Regions from separate parts of the Clostridiisalibacter paucivorans DSM 22131 genome, predicted to be linked through region 1. Evidence: riboswitches for the same ligand, from Rfam matches in the RefSeq annotation. Region 1 holds a riboswitch; the other holds the start of a gene.
What was found. A riboswitch is a leader RNA that binds a small molecule or an ion and turns the genes downstream of it on or off. The one in region 1 is predicted to bind S-adenosylmethionine.
Positions count from the first base shown of each region.

Region 2: another riboswitch for S-adenosylmethionine. It lies ahead of metK (methionine adenosyltransferase); the one in region 1 lies ahead of Q326_RS0110295 (O-acetylhomoserine aminocarboxypropyltransferase/cysteine synthase family protein).

Region 1 is NZ_JHVL01000036.1:9,178-15,295, forward strand. It holds gene Q326_RS0110280 (Lrp/AsnC ligand binding domain-containing protein) at 1-385, shown strand, start outside; gene ahbB (siroheme decarboxylase subunit beta) at 399-872, shown strand; gene Q326_RS0110290 (DUF2164 domain-containing protein) at 885-1,121, opposite strand; SAM riboswitch class I at 1,220-1,311, shown strand; SAM riboswitch class I at 1,383-1,484, shown strand; gene Q326_RS0110295 (O-acetylhomoserine aminocarboxypropyltransferase/cysteine synthase family protein) at 1,552-2,829, shown strand; gene Q326_RS17110 (homoserine O-succinyltransferase) at 2,851-3,684, shown strand; gene Q326_RS0110305 (YddF family protein) at 3,788-4,123, shown strand; gene Q326_RS0110310 (LacI family DNA-binding transcriptional regulator) at 4,218-5,249, shown strand; gene Q326_RS0110315 (TRAP transporter substrate-binding protein) at 5,530-6,118, shown strand, end outside.
Region 2 is NZ_JHVL01000041.1:5,452-11,569, forward strand. It holds gene recD2 (SF1B family DNA helicase RecD2) at 1-1,251, opposite strand, end outside; gene Q326_RS0111175 (competence protein ComK) at 1,391-1,984, shown strand; gene Q326_RS0111180 (DUF2922 domain-containing protein) at 2,078-2,296, opposite strand; gene Q326_RS0111185 (DUF1659 domain-containing protein) at 2,337-2,561, opposite strand; gene Q326_RS0111190 (RNA polymerase sigma factor) at 2,603-3,169, opposite strand; gene metK (methionine adenosyltransferase) at 3,286-4,470, opposite strand; SAM riboswitch class I at 4,545-4,649, opposite strand; gene Q326_RS18530 (hypothetical protein) at 4,753-4,917, opposite strand; gene Q326_RS0111205 (metallophosphoesterase family protein) at 5,008-5,490, opposite strand; gene Q326_RS0111210 (XTP/dITP diphosphatase) at 5,471-6,094, opposite strand; gene rph (ribonuclease PH) at 6,116-6,118, opposite strand, start outside.

The DNA.
Region 1 (6,118 bases):
CTTTTTAGACATAGCTAATAAACTCAATATAACAGAAGACCAGGTAATTGATGCACTAAATAGTCTAAAAGAAAAGGGATATATAAGGCGTTTTGGTGGGGTAGTCAATGTAAATAATATAGGCATAAAGAGTACACTTATAGGCATGAAGGTACCAAATAAGTATATAGATGATGTAGCAAATCATATAAGTAGTTATAAAGAGGTTACTCATAATTATAGTAGGACTGATGAATACAATCTATGGTTTACAATTATGGCTAAATCTCAACAAAGGATACAGGATATAATAGATGAGATAACAGAAAAAACAGGAATTAAAGAGATTATAGATTTACCTTCTGTAAAAAAATATAGGACTAAGGTATATTTTAAGATGGACTAATAGGAGGAAATAAATGGATAATTTAGATAAAAAGATATTGATAGAGATTTCAGGTGATATGGATATTTCTAAAGATATGTTCAAAAATATTGCAGAAGAATTTAATATTTCACAGAAAGAATTATTAGATAGATTAAATACTATGAAAGAGAAGGGATACATAAAAAGAATAGCCCCTATAATTAGACATTACAAGACTTCTTATATATGTAATGCGATGACTGTATGGAATGTTTCAGAAGATAAAAAAGAACAACTTATAGAACTTATGCTAGATATCGAAGGAATAAGTCATATATATGAAAGAGAGACCAATGAAAAATGGAAATACAATATATTTGGAATGGCCCATGGTAAAAAAGAAAGTGATATAAAAGATATAGTCAATAAGCTTTCTACTGCTACAGGGGTAAAGGATTTTAAATTATTATATACTGAAAGGAAATTTAAAAAGACAAGTCCAGATATAGGTTATATTTTAAAATAATTATGTGATATTTCAATATATTTCAAGGCTATACATATCTTCAGTTTTGTCATTGATATATTTTATAGCGTCTTTAATTCCTTGATTGTATATAGTAGGACCTATATTTTCAATTATGAAGTCTAGAAAGAGCATAGCAGATAGATCACCTATATCTTCGTCTCTTTCTTCATTGAAATAATTCTTTATTTCTAAAATAAGAGATTCTTTAGTCTGTTTGTTTAATTTAATCTTATTATTTTTACTCAATATATTCACCTCTATTCAATTATAATATATGAAAAAATTCAAGTCAAAGTTATTGACATAATATTTTGCTTATGATACTATAGATAAAATCGAATAAGTTCTTATCATGAGTTAGGGTAGAGAGTTGGCTCAGTGACCCTACACCAACCTGCTATATAAGGCAAGGTGGTTCTGCTAACATCGATAAGGAGGATGAATATGATACCAAACCTCTCTTAGCGATGTGCTAAGAGGGGTTTTTTATATTTACAATTAAATATTTTCTTATCAAGAGAGGTGGAGGGACTGGCCCTATGAAGCCCAGCAACAACCCATAAAATGGGGGTGTGCTAAATCCTGCAGGTTGTACCTGGAAGATAAGAAGTTTAAGTATTTCACACTTCTTATCTTTTGATAAGAAGTTTTTTTATTATACAAGGAGGAATGTAAAATGAGTAAAAAATGGAGTAGAGAAACAGTATGTGTTCAAGGTGGTTATGTGCCAAAAAAGGGAGAGCCGAGAGTATTACCAATATATCAAAGTACTACATATAAATACGATGATCCAGATTATGTTATGGGACTATTCGATTTAAAAGAAGAAGGACATATGTATTCTAGAATAAGCAATCCCACTGTGGAAGCTATAGAAAGGAAAGTAAATGCATTAGAGGGAGGTGTAGGAGCACTGGTAGTTTCATCGGGACAATCAGCAACACTTTTAGCTATATTAAACATATGTAATTCGGGAGAACATATTTTGGCAGCATCAACAATATATGGTGGAAGTCATTCATTATTAGGTAAGACACTTAAAAATTTAGGTATAGCAGTAACGTTTTTTGATGTGGAAGCAGAGGAAGAAGAAATATTGAGCTATTGTAAACCTGAAACTAAAGCCATATTTGCAGAAGTTATAAGTAATCCAGGGCTTAATATTATAGATTTTGACAAATTCTCCAATATATCAAAAAAAGTCAATATTCCTCTAATAGTTGACAATACCTTTCCTACACCATATTTATGCAATCCATTAAAGCATGGGGCAAATATAGTTATACATTCAGCCACTAAATATATGGATGGCCATGCAACTAGTGTAGGAGGAGTAATAGTAGATGGTGGAAATTTCAATTGGGAAAATGGCAAATATCCTGGGCTTACAGAGCCAGATTCCAGTTATCATGGTATAAGATATGTTGAAGAGTTTAAAGAAAAGGCATATATAGTCAAGGCTAGAGTACAACTCCTTAGAGATATGGGTACAGCTTTAAGTCCTTTTAATGGATTTTTAATAAATTTAGGATTAGAAACTCTTCATTTGAGAATGAAGAGGCATAGTCAAAATGCATTGGCATTGGCAAGATATCTTAGCAATCATCACAATGTAAATTGGGTTGGATATCCTGGACTAGAAGACCATAGAAGTCATGAATTATGTAAAAAATATTTGCCGCTAGGGGCTGGAGGGATGCTCACATTTGGTATAAGGGGAGGAAAAGATACTGCAATGAGATTCATGAAAGAGCTTAAAATTACTGCATTGGTAGTTCATATGGGAGATGCTAGGACATCAGTATTACATCCAGCTACTACCACACATAGACAATTAGATAAAAAGGCATTAGAGAAATCTTTAGTTACCGAGGATATGATAAGGGTCTCGGTGGGAATAGAAAATATAGAAGATATATTAAATGATTTTGAATATGCACTAAAGGAAATATAGGATAGAGGTGAAATGCTTATTATGTGTTCAAAAAAGATAGGTACAAAAACCAAAATCAGTGTCAATGATAAATGTATTGATATTATAGTTTTAAATTTGATGCCTAATAAAATAGAAACAGAAAATCAAATTTCAAACATTCTAAAGGAATTACCTGTTACAGTAAATTTAGAATTTATGTATGTGGATACCCATAATTATAAAAATATAGATAAAGATTATTTAAGACAAAAATATAAAAGATTAACAGAGTTAAAGGACAAAAACTATAATGGAATGATTATTACTGGTGCACCTGTTGAGCATTTGGCTTTTGACCAAATAGATTATTGGGATGAGCTTACAGAAATCTTAGAGTATGGAAAAAACAGTGTGAATTCTACTATGTATATATGTTGGGGTGCCTTAGCAGGATTAAATTATCATTATAATGTACCAAAATATGATTTAGACAAAAAGGTTTTTGGTGTATATACACATAGATTGTTGCACAGAGAAGAACCTCTATTGATGGGATTTGATGATGAATTTATGTCTCCACATTCTAGGCACTCAGAGATAAGAAAGGAAGATTTAATAGATATAAAAGATCTAGAAATATTATCAGAATCTAGCGATGCAGGTATATATATAGTAGCATCAAAAAACAAAAGACATATTTTTGTATTGGGACATTGTGAATATGGTCCATTAACTCTAAAAAGGGAATATGAGAGGGATATACAAAAAGATATGGAAACTTCTATACCTAAGAACTATTTTCCTCAAAACAACCCGAATAAGTTACCCATAATAAGATGGAAGGCCCATAGTAGATTGTTGTTTCAAAATTGGATATTAAATTATTTGATATAGTATAAACATTGTAGACCACATCAGTTGCTTTTTTCTTTGGTGTGGTTTACAATATTTACAAGAGTGATTGGATATATAATTTGAAATAGAGGTGTTTATAATTATGAAAAACAAGAGACTACCTATAGCACTTTTTAATGGCACAGTGGCCACTACCAATGGATTATATTCTATTGAAGATATAGATTTGAAAACTGCAAAAAAGTATGTAAAAGAAAATGGATTTATATCTGCCATAGGACATGAGGCAACTGCAGAGATAATGTCTGAAATATTAGGACAAGATATCTCAATGAACAGGATACAATTTCATCAAAAGGTTGGACAAATAGCTATAGTATTTAAATTAAACGAAAGACCAGAGGAAGGTAAAATATTAAGTAGAGATGAAGTAGAAAAAGTCGGATATAGTCTCAAAAAAATGGAAAGACTTGAATAAAAAATATTTTATTAAAAATGTATTGAAAAAAACAAAAGTATGTTATAATATATACATAGTAATCGTTTACTAAATAAAAATTGAGGAGTTTTCTATGAGCAGAAATAGACCTACAATATATGATATAGCTAAACTTGCCAACACATCTACAGCTACTGTATCTAGAGTTTTAAATGATACTGGCTATCCTGTAAAAGAGGAATTGAAGAAAAGAGTTATTAAGGCCGCTAAAGAGTTGAATTATACTCCAAATCTAGTAGGAAGACATTTAAAAACTAGTAAAAGTAACGATATTGGAGTTATAGTGCCTAGTATATCTAACCCTTATTATTCTCTTTTGGTAAATGGAGTAGAAAATGTTGCAAGAAAAAGGGGATATAATATTCTGCTATGTAATTCCCATAGAGATCCTCAAAGGGAAAAGGATTACCTAGAATCTTTATATCAGAAACAGGTAGAAGGGATAATAATTTCATCTATAACCTCAGATACTGAATACATAAAAAAATTGCAGATAAATGGATTAAAGATAGCTGCATTTGACCAAGATATTGATTTAGACTGTAATAAGGTGAATTTTGATTATTATAGGGGAGGTTGTATAGCTGCTCAATATTTGATAGATAGAGGGCATAGAGATATAGGATTTATTAGTGCACCTCTTACTAGATATAGTAGAAAAGAATTATTTAGAGGATTTGCAGATACACTAAAGATTAACAATATTGCTATTAAGAAAGATCTTATAAAAATATCAGAATTTGAAGAAGAAACAGAGGATCAAACATATGAGTACAAGAATGGTAAACAATTGGTACAACAGATCATAAAAAAGGGAAATATCCCTAGCGCCATATTTTGTATAAATGATATGACGGCATTTGGTGTAATACAAGGGTTACAGAAAAATCATATACAGATACCCCAGGATGTATCTGTAATGGGATTTGATAATATAACTATTTCAGAAATAATTAATCCATCTTTGACTACTATAGATCAATGTACTCACGAAATGGGGTCTTTGGCTGCAGAAGTTTTAATAAATAATATAGAAGATGAAAATAAGAAATATATATCTACTATGTTACAACCTACATTGGTAGTGCGAAATTCAACAAAATAATATGAGTAATAGTAAAATATTTACTTTTGGTGATTAAGAAATCGTTTACTATCGATATTGGCAGATTCACATAATATCAGAGTATAATATTATTTCTATATTTATTTAGAAGAAATAGTATTATAAAATAATTTAAGAAATTTCATAATTATTCTAGAATCAGTCAAATGAATTAATTATGTAGTTTCTTTAAGTATCTAGTATAAGGGGGGACATGTGAATTAAATTTTGGTAAAGAATTTTGTGGAAGAAAAATAACTGAAGGAGGGGACGATTTTATATGTCTAAAAAATTAAGAAATGTAGGAATCTTAGTATTGAGTTTGTTGATGGTATTTAATTTAGCGGCTTGTTCTGGAGGAGATGATACAGCTACTAATGGTGAAAAGAGTGGAGAGCCAATTGTACTTAGATTGGCAGAAAACCAACCAGACAGCAACCCTGTAACTGTTGCAATGAACAAATTCGCAGAATTAGTTGAAGAGAAGACTAATGGAGAAGTAAAAGTTGAAGTATATGCCAATGCTCAATTGGGACAAGAAACAGAGAATATAGACCAAGTACAGGCTGGTGTATTAGATATTGCCCGTGTTAATTCTGTTACATTGGCACAAACAGTAGAAGATTTAAGGGTATTTACATTGCCTTATATCTTCAGTGGACAAGAACATAAATATAAAGTTCTTGATGGAGAAATAGGACAAGAAGTACTTAAGAAATTAGAAGATTACAACATGGTTGGATTTGGATACTTAGAAGCAGGCACAAGAAACTTCTATACTACTGAAAAACCTATAAAATCTTTAGCAGACTTAAAAGGTCAGAAGGTTAGAGTACAGAAATCTGATGTTGCTATAGAAATGGTTAAAT
Region 2 (6,118 bases), on a different contig from region 1:
GACATCGGTATCTAGGGGACTCTCCTCATTCTTTCCAAAGGCCATTTCTCCCATATCATCCATAAAACTATATTCCAATAACCTATGGAGAGTTCTAGCCTCTTTCCCTGTGGCCTCACTCATCCTCTTAGCTGCTCTTCCGGTAGGAGCAGCTAATTCTATATCATATCCCTGTGATTCCAACAGTTTTATTATACTATTTATTGTGGTAGTTTTACCAGTTCCAGGCCCCCCAGTTACTATTAATACTCCATTTAATAATGCCTCTTTTATAGCTTCCTTCTGATTTTCTGCATATCTTATACCTGACTTTTGTTCCAATTCAACTATTTGTTGATCTATATCCATATCTACTTCATTAAGTTCAACCCTAGAAAGCTCTACCAATTTCTTGCTTACATTTACTTCTGCATAATAAAATGGTATATAATATACACAAATCTCACCATCTATATCTTCTAATTTTAAATGCTGCTTTAATGCTAACTCCTTTATACTCTCTTCTATATATATTTTTTCCACTTTTAAAATCTCTACAGCCTTATCCAAAAGTATTTCTTTGGGTATATATGTATGTCCAGAAGTAGAAGAATCCATGAGCACATATTTTACTCCTGCATTTATTCTATATTTAGAATTATGTTGTATCCCCATGGACTGAGCTATATTATCTGCCATTTTAAACCCTATTCCAAATATATCTTCAACTAGACGATATGGATTCTCTTTTACTTTAGATATAGTTTCATTGCCATATTTTTTATATATCTTTATTCCATATGTGGGACTTATCCCATATCCCTGTAAGAATAACATAACATCCTTAAGTTCCCTTTGTTCTTGAAATGCCTCTGCTATACGGTTGGCCTTTTTTTCTCCTATACCAGATATTTCTTTAAGCCTATGGGGGGAATATTGAAGTATTTCCAATGCCTCTGTTCCAAAGGTATTCACTATATTTTTTGCTGTTTTAGGTCCTATGCCAGATATCAATCCAGAAGAAAGATACCTTTCTATCCCCTTTAATGTTGCAGGAATTACTTCTGTATACACCTCTACTTTAAGTTGTTCTCCATAACTGGGATGCTGTTCCCATTGTCCATGTATCTCCAATGTCTCACCTATATTGAGCATAGGCATTACACCTACTATAGTTACCACATCTTCATCATTTTCTAATATTGCTACAGTATATCCATTGGATTCATTCTGAAATATTATTTCTTCTACTGTTCCTTGTACACTAACCAAAATATATACCCCCGAACCATCATATTTTAATATTATTATAGCATATTTAATCCAATATTTCGTAGTATTAGAATTTCTATCGTAACTATTGTAAATGAACATATGTTTGTTTATAATGTAGGTATGGAGGTGTTTATATATGGAAAAAATAGAATATTTAATCAACAGTTGTATTATGGCTATTGTCCCTGAATATGTAAAAAACAAGGGCAATGCCATGTTGGTTATAACTAAAAACAGCTCTCCAGTTTACATATATAGAAGATTAGTTACAGTTCTAAGGTGGATTGGTAAATATTTTTTTATAGATATATCTGCTGCAAAAAGATTTTCACGTGATGTATTGGGACATAGTAATATAGTACCTATTCCCTTTAACATAAAAAATATATTTATTCCATTAAAAGTCAGAAGCACCCTATCTAAAAACGATAGTGCCTTTGGATATTTTAATATGTCATATATAAAAGATATAAAAAAACAAGGAGAGCAAGTATTTGTCTCCTTGGATAACGATATTGATATACAAATTATACAAAGATACGAAACTGCCAAAAGACATTTTAATGACGGGGAAATTATACAACGTATATATAATAATAGACAATATGCATATCTCGTTATGGAAGATTCTGCAGATTTTTATAAAAAATTTAATCAACCCGCTACTAAAGGAGATATAGCTTCATTGAGAAATGAGATAATAGACCTATTAAATACTATCTCCAAATAAAAAAATATAAAATAAATTAGCAGTTAGTAGTTTAACGATAAAATCCATAGGATTTGCCCCTTCAACTACTAACTGCCAACTATTAACTAATTACTATACTTCTAGCTCCTCTACTTGAGTTGTTATAATCTTTGCACTGTCAATAGATACTATATCTCCACCTGAAGAATTAAATATACCAGTTGATATGATATTATTCATCACTTCAGTTACTTCCTTTGTTGTCAACTCTTCCTTAGGATCATCTATAGACATCCTTGTGGTCTTATTGCCTGCATTTAGAAATACCATTTGAAGTTTGGATTCTGGCATTATTTCACCTCCCATATATATTTTTCGTTACATAGTTACATTAAACTTCTTCTAATTCTACTTCATTAATTCGCTTTACACCCACTAAGTCATTTTTTTGTAAACCCATCATAGTAGTAGCAACCAAATATACATCTTCATCGGTGGCATCAGCCTTGACTCTAGAAAATGTCTTTGACCTAATTATGGGATTATTCTTGTCATCAAGACCCATATTCAATTGCACTTTAATCTTAGACTCATTGGAAATAGCATTTACAGCCATCATCTCACCCCCTTCCTTTCATTACATATATAGAATGGGGGTTAAATATTTACTATGCTTTGTAATTTTTTTATTGCTACTTTTTTTGTATTCACTACAGTCCTATAGCTTATACCTAGTCTTTCTGCTATTTCCACCATTGTTATACCATCAATATAAAACATCTCAATTATTTCTTTTTGTCTCTTGGTCAATTCAGATATCGCCCTATTAAGCACAACCAATTCTTGATTCCTTATCAATATATGGTCTATACTAGGTATATCATCTTTTAGTGTATCTATAATCTCTATTTGCTCATCTGTTGATATGGTCTGATTCAGAGATATAGCTATCTTTTTAGTCTTATGTTTATCTAAATAATGATACCTAAGCATTGTCTTTACATATCCTAAAAATTCCGTCTGTCTATGGGAACTGTACTCATTTATACATCTCAGTACCACTTCAAATCCCCCTTGAATCAAATCATCATATTGTTTTGTATCATTGAAATATCTCCTTATAGAGGATAATATCAATGGTTTTAGTCTCAATATCAATTTTCCCTTAGCGTCTATATCACCTAATTTAGATTTTATAACCAATTCATTTATCTCTTCATACATAAAGAATACCTCCATATATTTGAAAAGGCCCTTTCTATTTACCGGCACCTTCATCATATATGGAGGTATTCTTTTTTTAAAATTAAGACTTTATTTAAGTATAAGTAGTAGTTACACTATTTAAGTGCTTTTTTTAATACATCTACCTTGTCTAATCTCTCCCAAGGTAAATCTATATCTGTTCTTCCAAAATGTCCATATGCTGCTACTTGTCTATATAAAGGTCTTCTTAGGTCTAAATCTCTTATTATTGCAGCAGGTCTTAAATCGAAGTTTTCTCGTACTAGCTCTTCTATTTTTGTCTCTGATATCTTTCCAGTTCCAAAGGTATCTACCAATACTGATACTGGTTGGGCTACTCCTATGGCATATGCTAATTGTAGTTCACATTTGTCTGCTAACCCTGCAGCTACTATATTTTTTGCTACATATCTTGCAGCATATGTGGCTGATCTATCAACTTTAGTTGGATCTTTACCTGAAAATGCTCCACCACCATGTTTAGCATATCCTCCATAAGTATCTACTATTATCTTTCTTCCAGTAAGGCCTGAATCCCCTTGGGGACCTCCTATTACAAATCTGCCAGTAGGATTTATATAGTATTTAGTTCCATCGTCTAATAATTCTTCAGGTACTATTGTCTTTATAACGTATTCTTTCATATCTCTCTCTATAGTATCTAGAGATACATCTGGACTATGTTGAGTTGATATAACTATGGTATCTATCCTTACAGGTTTATTCCCTTCATATTCCACAGTAACTTGAGTTTTGCCATCGGGCCTCAAATAATTCAATGTCCCATCTTTCCTTATTTCAGTAAGCCTTCTTGCCAATTTATGGGCAAGAGATATAGGAAGTGGCATATATTCTGGAGTTTCATTGCATGCATATCCAAACATTATACCCTGGTCCCCTGCTCCTATACTATTTATCTTATCTTCCATAGTTCCTCTTTTGCTCTCCAATGCTTCATCTACACCCATGGCTATATCCGTTGACTGCTCATCTATAGCTGTAAGTACAGCGCATGTCTCACCATCAAACCCATATTTAGCTCTATCGTATCCTATATCTTTTATTGTTTGTCTAACCACCTTTGGTATGTCCACATAACAATTAGTAGATATTTCACCATTTACCAATACTAATCCCGTAGTAACTGCCGTCTCACATGCAACCCTTGCTTGTGGGTCTTCTGATAATATAGCATCTAGCACTGAATCAGATATTTGGTCACATATCTTATCTGGATGTCCTTCAGTAACTGACTCAGAAGTAAATAACCATTTTCTCATCACAATACCTCCTCTTAAATATCTTTAAAATAAAAACCCCTTCCTAAAGGAAGAGGTATGTACTTACCATATAGACCTCATCTTCCAGAATACATATTCTGTGGGATTTAGCACCTTCATATTGAATATTGGTTGCCGGGTTTCATCGGGCCCATTCCCTCCACCTCTCTTGATAAGGTATCAAGATTTTTTATTTGATTTTATCATGCACATACTATCATATTATTATGTATCATGTCAATATCATATTGTCTTAAAATTCATCCATTTCATACAAATAGTCTATGGTTCATACGGATCTTCTTCATAATCAAATTCATATTTTTTAAATCTAGATTTATTAGTAAATGTTTTCTTTTTACCCTTATTTATGCCTTTTAATCTATCATAGTCATCTTCTTCATAATCAAAATCTCGTTTATATCTTTTGTATTTTTTATATCCCATATACTTCTCTCCCATTTAATCAAATAATTTCATATACACTATCTATTAATTTCTATAAATTATTTTCCTCTATTCTACGGACTATATAACCTAGTTCTCTTTAACTTCTACTATTTCCACCGTTATATTGTCATCTATTTCCAACAATCCATAGGTCTTTTTATTTGCATTTCTAGGAGATGATATGCTCCCTGGATTTAAAAATATTACTCCCTCATGCTTTTCTACCATTGGGATATGGGTATGACCAAAAATAGCTATATGAGACTTAGTCTCCAATGCCTTATAATACAGAGCATTTAAATCCCATTTTACATTGTATTTATGTCCATGGGTAATAAATAGGGTATAACCATCTATATCTAAAATTTTTTCCAATGGAGTATGTATATCTTCAAAATCACAATTTCCCTTTACATTTATTATTTCTTTATCTGTGATCTTCTTTAACTTTTGAGCATCTATTGTATTATCACCAAGATGTATTATCATGTCTATATCTTCATTTTCTCTTATCCCTATAAGCATGTCTTCTATTACACCATGGGAATCGCTAAATACTAGTATCTTCACCCTTAATCATCCTTTGTAGTTCTTCCTTAAGTGCATTCAATGCTCTAGCCCTGTGACTTACTCTATTTTTTATATCTTCTCCCAATTCAGCAAATGTCTTTTCATATCCTTCTACAATAAACAATGGATCATATCCAAATCCTTGACTCCCTTTGGGTTGAAATCCAATATATCCTTCACATTGACCTTCTACAGTCTTAACAGATTTATCTTCAAAAACTATGGCTATAACTGTTTTAAATGCCGCTTTTCTTTTATCTAAAGATATATCCTTTAATTCCTTCAACAGTTTATCATTATTATCCTTATATGTTACATTTTCACCTGCATATCGAGCAGAATATACACCAGGCCTTCCATCTAATGCATCCACAAATAAACCTGTATCATCCGCTATTACTATGCCATCAACATGCTTAGATATTTCCACTGCCTTTTTTATTGCATTCTCTGCTAAAGTTTCCTTGTCTTCTATTACTTCAATATTGTCCAATCCCATATCATCTTTTGAAACTATATCAAACTGCAAACCTTTAAGTACATATTTGATCTCTTGTATTTTATCTTTATTTCCACTGGCAACTATTATCTTCTTATTTTTCATACACTTCTCCTTCAGTAACCTTTA